2 regions of the Gynuella sp. genome follow, and region 2 is predicted to be linked to the other one. Evidence: predicted binding sites of a transcription regulator. Region 2 holds the regulator's gene; the other holds the start of a gene.
What was found. The regulator LexA, encoded in region 2, represses DNA repair genes until DNA is damaged. The targets are predictions, from matches to a motif close to TACTGTNTANNTANACAGTA.
Positions count from the first base shown of each region.

Region 1 (5,457 bases), on a different contig from region 2:
CAGGCCCTCTACGGATTGATGAGGGCTTGCAGTGAGGGTGGTGGCATTGTTGAGCGCTGTTGCTGCAACAGGGTAAAGGGTATTGTTAATAAGAGTCGATTTGCCAGAACCAGAGACGCCGGTGACGCAGGTGAATAGTCCTACAGGAATCTCCAGGTTGACATGCTGGAGGTTGTTGCCGGAAGCGCCATTGACCCGCAATAGTTTGGACTTATCAAACGGGACCGTTTTTTCCGGTATGATGATTTTTCGTTTGCCAGAGAGGTATTGTCCAGTAAGGGATTTTTTTGAGCGCATGATCTGCGTGGGAGTTCCACTGGCAATGACTTCACCACCGTGAACTCCGGCTCCTGGGCCAATATCCAAGACAAAATCTGCACTGCGAATTGCATCTTCATCGTGTTCTACTACGAGTACTGTATTGCCTAGATCGCGTAAATGAACCAGCGTTTTGAGCAGGCGCTCATTATCCCTTTGATGAAGTCCTATGGAAGGTTCGTCCAGAATATACATAACACCTACAAGCCCAGCGCCAATTTGACTGGCGAGTCGAATGCGCTGGGTCTCGCCACCGGATAATGTGTCTGCTGAACGATCAAGTGATAAGTATTCAAGACCGACGTTCACCAGAAACTCCAGTCGCTGACGAATCTCTTTGAGAATTTTTTCGGCAATGTCTCCTTTTCTGCCCGACAGCTTGAGTGAACCAAAATATTGCTCGGCGTCGGCAATAGGCAGGCTTACCAGTTGTGGTAGCGTTTTGTTGTCTACAAATACATGGCGGCTGGCTTGTTTCAGACGGGTTCCTGAGCAACTTGGGCACGGTTGCTCGGCCAGGTATTTGGCCAGATCTTCACGTACCATCTGGCTTTCTGTCTCGTGATAGCGCCGTTCCATGTTTGGAATGACACCCTCAAACGAGTGGGATCGTTTGATGACATCTCCGCGGCTATTAACGTAGGAAAAAACAATTTCTTCACCAGTGCCATTCAAAACGGCATTCTGGAATTTTTTCCCAAGTTTCTTCCAGGGTAAATCGATATCGACCTTGTAATGTTGAGCGACTGATTCAAGCTGAGAGAAATAATACACGCTACGTCTGTCCCAGCCTGGAATTGCACCTTCTGCAAGGCTGCGATCTTCGTCAAAAACCACCTTCTTAATATCAAAATATTGTTTGACCCCTAATCCATCACAGCTCTCGCAGGCACCAGCAGGATTGTTAAAGGAAAACATTCGGGGTTCCAGTTCGGGAATAGCATAACCGCATATTGGACAGGCAAATTTGGAGGAAAAAATCAGGTCTTCCCCCTGACCCTCCATGTAACTTACCAGTGCCGTTCCATCAGCTAGTTCCAAACAGGTTTCCAAAGACTCGGCCAGGCGCTGTTGAATATCTGAACGGACTTTAAACCGGTCGATAACCGCTTCAATCTTGTGTTTTTTTCGCTTATCGAGACTCGGGGCTTCATCAAGGTCACAAATCACACCATTAATCCTTACTCGAACAAACCCCTGTTGTCGCAGCTCGTGGAATACATGCAGATGTTCACCTTTTCGGTCTTTAACCAGGGGTGCCAGTAGCATGAGCTTGGTGCCTTCAGGCAGAGCGAGTATCTGATCCACCATCTGAGAAACGGTCTGTGCTTCCAGCGGTTCATTATGATCGGGACATCTTGGTTCACCCGTCCGGGCAAACAGCAGACGAAGGTAATCGTATATTTCGGTTGTGGTGCCAACGGTGGAGCGTGGATTGTGGCTGGTGGTCTTCTGCTCAATTGAGATGGCAGGACTGAGGCCCTCAATGTGATCGACGTCGGGTTTTTCCATCATAGATAAAAACTGACGGGCATAGGTTGAGAGTGATTCAACGTAACGCCTCTGACCTTCGGCATATAAAGTGTCAAAAGCCAGCGAAGATTTGCCAGAGCCTGACAGGCCGGTAATCACAACCAGTTTGTCTCTGGGTATTTCGACATTGATGTTTTTCAGATTATGAGTGCGGGCACCCTCTACGACGATCTTGTCCATGAAAACCCTGTTGACCTCGAATAAAACGGATTGGTTATTTTACTGTAAGAATATACATATCTCTACTGAAAAAAAATCAAAAACAGGTGCGTAAATAATGGTCAAATACTATAAACTGCGCGGGTTTTTGATCTTATGCTAGTCAGTATTATGTTTTTAAAGAGTACAGTGAGTCGTAATGAATAAACAGGAACGAACCGCAGTATTGGCGTTAACCGGGGTTTATGTGGTCCGTATGCTTGGGCTGTTCATGATTTTGCCAATTATGATGACCTTTGGTACAGAACTTAAAGGAGCTACTCCTGAGTTGTTGGGAATAGCTCTGGGGATTTATGGCATTTCCCAGGCGTTGTTGCAGGTACCGCTTGGATGGTTGTCAGATCGGATTGGGCGTAAGAAAGTAATTGTTTCCGGCTTGTGTTTGTTTGCATTAGGGAGTGTTGTGGCAGCGTTTGCTCAGGATATTCAGTGGATAATTCTAGGGCGCTGTTTACAGGGTGCTGGAGCGATTGCCAGTTCAACAATGGCTTTGCTGACGGATCTGGTCAGGGAGGAGCACCGTACTAAAGCGATGGCCGCTGTAGGGATTAGCATCGGGTTGTCTTTTACTGTGGCGATGATGCTCGGGCCTTGGCTGGCGACTTGGTTTGGGTTGCAAGGGGTTTTTGCAGCGACCTTTCTGCTGGCATTAGTAGCAATTTTTCTGGTCGTAAAAGTAGTTCCTAATCCGGAACATCAGGGGCGACCTGTTGTTGTGGATCACTTTTTTAAAGCAGCTTTACGGGTGAGTCGTAACCCTAATTTGCTAAGGCTGGATGCAGGGGTGTTCATTTTGCATATGGGGATGATGTCAACGTTCATCATTGTACCTGTCATGCTTGAGCATGCTGGTCTGGCGGCACAATCCCATGGCTGGTTGTATATGCCTGTAATGATTCTGGCCTTTTTTCTGATGGTGCCTTTTATGATTCTGGCTGAAAAGAAAAACCAGATGGTGCGAATATTCAGCCTGTCCATCCTGTTGCTTTTGATTTCAGAAGTTTCTCTTTTAACACCAGCAGGAAGCCACTGGCTGACTATAGGCACTTTGCTGGTACTGTATTTTATCGCTTTCAATTTTCTGGAAGCGGCGATGCCAAGCCTGATTTCACGTATTTGCGCAGCGGAATCAAAAGGAACTGCTTTGGGAGTTTTCAATACCAGTCAGTTTCTGGGAGCCGCAATAGGTGGTATGTTGGGAGGGCTGGTATATAGTGTTTGGCACAAACAAGGGGTCATCATCATGTCCTCTGGAATGCTTGTGTTGTGGTACTTCATCAGCCTTGGTCAGGAGGTTCCAGCGCGTCTTGTCAGTCTGACTTTGGACTTAAGTGACTGGCATGAAGAGTACTGGACATCACTGCAGGCAACGCTTCTGGCATTGAAAGGTGTTGAGACCGTGAGTCTTGAAGCCAAAAGTAGGAAAGTGCTGGTAAAATTCCGCCAGACAGAAATCAGCGAAAATGACATTCGACAAGTATTGAATCGTCAGGCAGCATAATTATTGAAAAATCAAGTTAGGAAAGTTAGATGGCCAAAGGTACCGTAAACAAAGTTATTATCCTCGGGAGATTGGGACAGGATCCGGATGTCCGTGCCACAGCCGGTGGTACGCAGGTTGTGACTCTCAATGTCGCGACTAATGAGTTGGGGCCCAAAAATGAAATGGGTATGCGTCAGGATGTGACAGAGTGGCATCGTTGCGTGTTGTTTGGTCGTACTGCTGAAATAGCTGCGCAGTATTTGCGTAAAGGAAGTCAGGTTTATCTTGAAGGTCGTTTGCAGACCCGAAAATGGCAGGATCAAAATGGCCAGGATCGGTATACCACGGAAATTGTTGCGAATGAAATGCAGCTAATGGGAGGCCGTGATAATGCAGACCAGTCTTCCTCATACTCTGCCGGCGGTAATCCCAATATGGCCTCGCCACAGCAACCTCAGGCTCCCCAGCAGGGTGGCGGCTATGGGAATTATCCTAATCAACCGTCAACTAGTGCTGGTGGTGGGTACGGTCAACAACCCGCATCGCCTCAACAAGGAGGGCATCAAGCCCCGCCTCAGCAGCAGCCGTATCGTCAACAACCTGCACCACAGCAGCCCCAGCAGCCGACAGGTTTTGATGATTTTGATGATGACATCCCGTTCTGACGGTATATTTCAAAGCGATGAAGAGGTTTTTGCATTCAGTAAATAACCTCTTCAGGCATGTTTTTGTATAAGTGATTGCTGTTTTCCTGGATAGATAGGGCAGCTATCACGGGTGGAATGCATTCTGGCCCTGAATAAAGCTCAGGTCGGGTGAGTGTTGGAATATCTGGATGTCAATTAAGTGAAATATCTGATCACTGGTGCTGAGGGGCAGCTGGGAAGGGCGGTTAAAAGTTACGCCCGTTTCAGAGGCTATGAGACCCTGGCAATGGAATTCAGCCAGCTGGATATTTGTGCGGTTGATCAGGTTTTAAGAGTTGTCAAAGAATACCGGCCTGATTTTATTATTAACTGTGCGGCATATACCAGAATAGAGTCGGCTGAATTGGAAGCAGAACGCTGTCAGGCTGTTAATGCTGATGCAGTAAGAGTGCTGGCAACGGTTTGTAAGCAATTTGATATAGAGCTGATTCATTTATCTTCTGACCATGTATTTTCCGGTACAAAAGTCGGACAGTATTGTGAAGAGGATGAGCCGGATCCGGTCAGTGTTTATGGTCGTAGCAAGTTGCTAGGAGAGCAGTATCTACGATCAGAATGGTCTAAGCATGTCATTGTGAGATCGAGTTGGGTCTTTGGCGAGTACGGAAACAATTTTTTTTCCAGGTTACTGGAGGCTACAAAAAGCAATAGTGAGTTGCGAGTCCCCACCGACCAGCATGGTTGCCCTACTTATAGTCATGACCTTGCCGTTGTTTTGGTTGCAATTACTGAACAGTTGAGTTGTAAAACCACAGACCGGCTTTGGGGGACCTATCACTATTGTGGTTATGATTCCACCACTTGGCATAAGCTTGCCTTATATATATTGCAGGAAAACTCGCGTTTCACTGATACTGTTGCTGTCGGTGTCGTACCGGTCGCGGGTGAAGAGAACTTTCAGCGACCGAATAGCGTCTTGAATTGCCAAAAAATACTGAATAGTTTCGGTATTAAGCAGCGCCCATGGAAAAATGGGATTCTTAAGAGTCTTAAGGCATATTATGTAGATCAGGTTGTTGATTAGATGCGTAGATTTTTGAAGACCAGCCTTTTTTTGATCTTAATTGTTATGGGGCTACTGGTTGCCTTAGGTCTATGGGTCTCAGATGCTCGAGCCGTCGTTCAGACCAAGCCGGCATTAAATTTTTCCGATCTTAAGCGCATGCAGGCTCTGTGGGAGAAGTATCAGCCAGGTCA
Region 1 is NZ_JBNKSF010000059.1:106,614-112,070, forward strand. Features, by position in the region: gene uvrA (excinuclease ABC subunit UvrA) at 1-2,031, opposite strand, end outside; gene ACQY6I_RS22470 (MFS transporter) at 2,210-3,571, shown strand; gene ACQY6I_RS22475 (single-stranded DNA-binding protein) at 3,601-4,218, shown strand; gene rfbD (dTDP-4-dehydrorhamnose reductase) at 4,400-5,284, shown strand; gene ACQY6I_RS22485 (hypothetical protein) at 5,285-5,457, shown strand, end outside.
Region 1: the regulator LexA is predicted to act here: its motif matches at 2,072-2,091, upstream of uvrA (excinuclease ABC subunit UvrA).

Region 2 (5,457 bases):
TTATTTTCCTGATCACTAATGGGTGTTACAACAACGGAGACTGGAATCTGTTCACCGCTGATGTTCAGATAGCTCCATTCAAGGATTTCTGATCCCTGTTGTCGTGCAACATGGGTCAGGACTTCAATATCAGTTAGCTGAGTGGAATATTCATGCTGTAATTCACTCGCCCGGTTATGGATTGCGGCGGGGTCATAAAAACGCAAGACATTTACTTTGTTGATGACATCGGTAGCTGCAATCCCCAGCAGTCTTTCGGCACCATGATTGAATAACCAGATCAAGCCTTCAGAATCAATCGCAATGATTGCGACTTCTGAGGCAGCATCCATCACCGATTTCAACAGTCGGTTGACAGACTCAAGCTCTTCAGTCCGTTCTGCCACCTTGCGTTCCAGGCTGAGGTTGATATCTCGTATCATTTCCTCAGCTTCTTTCTGCTGGGAAACATCACGCATAACAATCGAGTAGCCTGCGGCTTGTTGATCAAATCGGCCAATCAGCGAGACCGTAACAGCGATGTCTATATTGTGGCTGTTCTCGCCACCCCATTTGCATTCAAAATAATACGAGCTGTTTTCCATATTCAGACTTTCAAGGGCATTCATAAACCGTTGGCGATAACCAATAATTTCCGGCAACTTTCTCCCCAGAGCAAAATCAGCCTGAATCCCCAGTAGGAGTTCCGCGCCATGGTTCCAACTGTTGACAGTGAGATCTGTTGCTAATCCCAAATAGCCATCCGGTGACTCCTCAACAATAGATGCCATTCGGGCTTTTTCCTGAATTGCAGCCTGTCGGTTGGAGCGGCTTTGCGACCAAAAGCCTATCAACGCCGCCGCCAGTACGCTCAGAAGGCCACCTATCGACATTATTTGCCGCGTGGATGACGGGTTCAGTTGTGCAACAAACAAGGGCTTTACCGCATATGAGGCCTCCCAGATTCGACCCTCTACCAGATGACGCTCCGAAGACAGATACAAAAGCCGCTCCGGGGAACTCTCACTCTCGTAAAACACTGTCTTATCATCAGTCACGTCGCTGAGACTCAAATACTCCCGAGTGGTATCAACAGATATATCCTGCAGAACTTCGGTAATCAGTAAAGGTGCATATGACCAGCCAATGCCTTTCTGAACACGCTCCTCAACAGACGTGGGTATCACTGGCGTCTGATACACCGGCATCAGAATCAGAAATGACTGCTGTGGATCACCACTGGCCTGAACCAGCGTTATAGGCCCGGTTAATTGAATGGTTCCGGTTGTGAGAGCGTTCCAGGCAGCCTCTCTACGATTGTATTCCGACGCAATATCCAACCCTACTGCCTGGATATTGCGATCAACGGGTTCGATGTACTGAATGACATAACGTTCGGAGGTATTGGGAGCCAACTCGCGGATATTAAAATCCGGCCAGTCGTCGCGGCGGGCTTCTGACAGAAACGACTCAACCTGATCCTGAGCCACGCGCCGGATAAAACCAAAACCACGCGCGCCAGGAAAGCTTGTTTCGTAATCTCTGGAATGGGTATATTTTTTCACTCTTTCCCGACTCAGCGCATCAGCCCCAATGGCTTGAACCATGCCTTTGAAGCCATACAGACCATAGTGATACAACTGTATCCGGTCTAACACTTTCTTCACGGTCTGCTGGCGGCTCGTTTCAACAGCACTGGCAATTCTGGACTGGCTGGCGCGGCTGAGTTCGATCGTCGTTATGGCAGTGAGAGCAAGCCCCAAAATGAGACAAAACCCACTCCATTGCAACGTGGTAAGAAAGTGTTTATCGAGACGCATAGTCTACTGAACCTTATTCACCAGAAATAAAAAGATCAGTAAGAAATATAGGAGACAGATGCGAACTATCAAAGAAATCAGTATGCATCCTATCCCTATAAGGGCGATTACAGGCGCAGATATTAGCTTCTGGCCGCCATCATTATGAAAGCATAGCAACAAAATTACAGGCGGCTATCATCAATCTATTAACCCGATAAGCTATTAGGTCGGGTTGAAAGTTTCTGAAACTCGTGCGGAAAGCACCAAACTGACGACGAGCATTTGGTGCCAGCAAACATACTTTAGAAATCGATCAATCGTTTGGGTTATTCTTAACCCGGCAAGCATTTATGCCGGGTTAATCGTGTGATGCAGGAATACACCGAAATGTTGGAGCTCACTATTGGCCATAGCCAATGCGAACCCTGGAAATAAAGCAGTCCGGCGATTGGGCATTTCGCAAGCCACCGCCAGATTTCCCGTGGCAATCATCAAGGATGATCAGCACGATTTATATGATTGCCGGGTTAATAGACATTAAAGAAACCCAATAGGACTATTATTATTTTTTGAAAATTGGCTCAATTCATTTCCAGCGACCATAGCCTGCTCAACCAACTTTATGTACCGGGTTAGTTATCAAGGATACCAACAAGGCTTCTGAAAACGCTTTCTCTTCAACCACAGTAAAACCTGCGCGGCTGATCAACTTCCGCTGATGAGGATCATTCATGTCCGACAGATAAAACAAGTTGGACAGCGGATTTTGCTGCATACTTTTTAACAAAGGAGTTTTTCCATCGAGGGATTTCGGCCCGGTAAACCATGATTTTTGCCGCCAGATCTGTTTGATAGCCAGGCGCGACTCATATTCATTACGGCCAGCTGGAATAAACCTTGATTTTCGATTAAACAGCGAGCGCGCCAAAATCAGCCCAGGAAAGTCCCGACGCAGAAGATCTCCCAGACGGGTCACAAAAAAGCGGTCCTCCGATTGTTTATCCAACAAACCATATTCAAGTGCCAGCAACAGCGAAACCGCCCCCTGCTCCCTGGCCAACCATGTCTGTCTGGCCGGATTCTGTTCACGAATAAACTGTTGTAAGGCGGGTAAATCATAACGGGCATAATTACGCCAATGATTCTGACGGCTATCGTGATTGACTTTGGAGAGGCCATGACCGCGCATTTCCATGATCCAGACATCTGCCCCGGCATTCAGCAGCTGGCACAGCATCTCATGTTGTTCATACATCCAGACGGTCCGGTTTTCATACAAACCGTGTAACAGAATGACAGGCTCCCCACGGCTCAGCCCATTACGGCAAACATCCGGATGGCCCAAACGGGTAACCGCAAATTCAGCGGTTTTATCAGGGCTATTGTTAGGCTTTAACAAATATACATCTTCAGAATAGCCCTCCCAGAAATCGGCCTTAAATAATGTAACGGGAAAAAGCTGACTGCTACTTTTCATCGCAAATGAAAATCCAAAACACATCGAAAAGCTGACCATTGTCCCAAAAAAACGAGATCAACATAAGGCTTTACCATAACACTAATACTAATTTTGTATGTTTATCTTTATCTATTTCCCTCGAACAGGAGTGCGATGACAAGGTTGCACGGCCAATGGCAGCTGTATATACTTCCAATACTGTAAAAAAATTCAGGAATCCATCATGGTAAAGCTTACCGCCCGCCAACAACAGGTCTTTGATTTCATCAAATCGTATCTGGATGATAACGGCATGCCCCCTACCCGTGCAGAAATAGCCGCCAAACTCGGCTTTCGTTCACCCAATGCTGCAGAAGAACATTTAAAAGCCCTGGCCCGCAAGGGCGCAATTGAAATGATTCCCGGTGCCTCCAGAGGTATTCGTCTGCCTGAAGATCTGGATGCGGGTTTACCCGTTGTAGGCAGTGTTGCTGCCGGCTCACCGATTCTGGCGGCGGAGCACATCGAGAACCGGGTGAATTTTCCAGAAAGCTTCTTCTATCCAAAAGCCGATTATTTGTTGCGCGTAAAAGGTGTTAGCATGAAAAACATTGGTATTCTGGAAGATGACCTGATAGCAGTACACAAGACTGATCAAGTCAAAAACGGTGATGTCATTGTGGCGCGTATCAATAATGATGTAACGGTCAAACGGTTTTACAAAAGCCGCAATACTGTCACTCTGGTGGCCGAAAACGAGGATTACGATGATATCCTTGTTGACCTGAAATCAGATGACTTTGCCATTGAGGGCTTATATGTGGGTGTGTTGAGAAACACAATCCACTAGTCAGTTTTCAAAACACTTCGTTTTATGCGCTGAATATCAAAATTCAGCGCGTGTTTTTTATGCAAGCGATTTTTTATTACGTACCGACGGTCGCTTTCTGCATCGGCACCAACCTGACTTTGTTGGGATAGTCGCGTGTTATCCCCTATGTATTAATCAAACAATACTGCAAAGTTGCACGGTCATAATGCTCTGTTCGGCATTAACACAATACATCCTTAAATATTGCGTATCGCCTCTACACACTCGGTGATCAACTTCGGACCACGATAGATAAAACCGGTATACAACTGAATCAGTTCGGCACCTGCCAGTATTTTTTCTGAAGCGTGTTCGCCATTGAGAATCCCCCCAACCCCCATTACAGGCAGCCTGCCATCCAAGGCCTGTACCATTAAACGCTGGGTTTCAGTCGCCATATCAAGCACCGGCAGACCACTGAGACCTCCCTGTTCCTGCCCATGCAGCAAGTGCTTGACCCCTTCCCGGCTCACGGTGGTATTGGTGGCAATCACGCCATCGATACCATTCTTAATCAGAGTTTCTGCGATTTGTTCAATACCTGCCTCATCCATATCCGGTGCAATTTTGACGGCCAGTGGAACATATTTGCCAATCTGTTGTTGAAGATGGAGCTGCTCTTCTTTCAGTGCCGCCAGCAAACTGGACAGCTGATCGCCAAACTGAAGATCACGAAGACCCGGGGTATTGGGAGAGGAAATATTGATCGTTATGTATGAGGCATACGGATAGGCTTTACGCAAACAGGTCAAATAGTCATCCACGGCCTGCTCACTGGCAGTATCTTTGTTTTTACCAATGTTTATGCCAAGTACTCCGTCATAACGACTTTGCCGGACATTGGTAATCAATTGATCAATACCGTGGTTGTTAAAGCCCATGCGATTGATAATAGCCTCGGCTTCCGGTAAGCGAAACAAGCGGGGCTTAGGGTTGCCCGGCTGCGGCCTGGGAGTGACTGTGCCAACTTCAATAAAACCAAATCCCAGTGCCGCAAGGCCATCGATAAATTCGCCATTTTTATCCATACCTGCTGCCAGACCGACTGGATTTGGAAAATCAATTCCCATCACCCGGACGGGTTTTGAAGAAACCTTATTCCCCACCCAGCCTGACAGGTTTAAGCGGGCTGCAGCCCCTAGCAGTTCAAGGGAGGCTTCATGAGCCGTTTCTGGTGAAAGTAAGAAAAGCCCTTTGCGCAACAAGTCGTACATCGGTATCCGCCCTTTGAAAAATTTGGCGGATTATAGTCTGTCATTCAGCTGTTGAATATTGAAAAGCGAACTGAGCGGGCTATAAACGTTCAATCTTCTGAAATTTATGATGTCCGTCAAATATGATCCTGAAGCTTCCCTGCACGCCTGAAC
Region 2 is NZ_JBNKSF010000019.1:81,342-86,798, forward strand. Features, by position in the region: gene ACQY6I_RS07555 (CHASE domain-containing protein) at 1-1,799, opposite strand, end outside; gene ACQY6I_RS07560 (alpha/beta hydrolase) at 2,392-3,258, opposite strand; gene lexA (transcriptional repressor LexA) at 3,464-4,069, shown strand; gene ACQY6I_RS07570 (quinone-dependent dihydroorotate dehydrogenase) at 4,288-5,304, opposite strand; gene ACQY6I_RS07575 (DUF2835 domain-containing protein) at 5,384-5,457, opposite strand, start outside.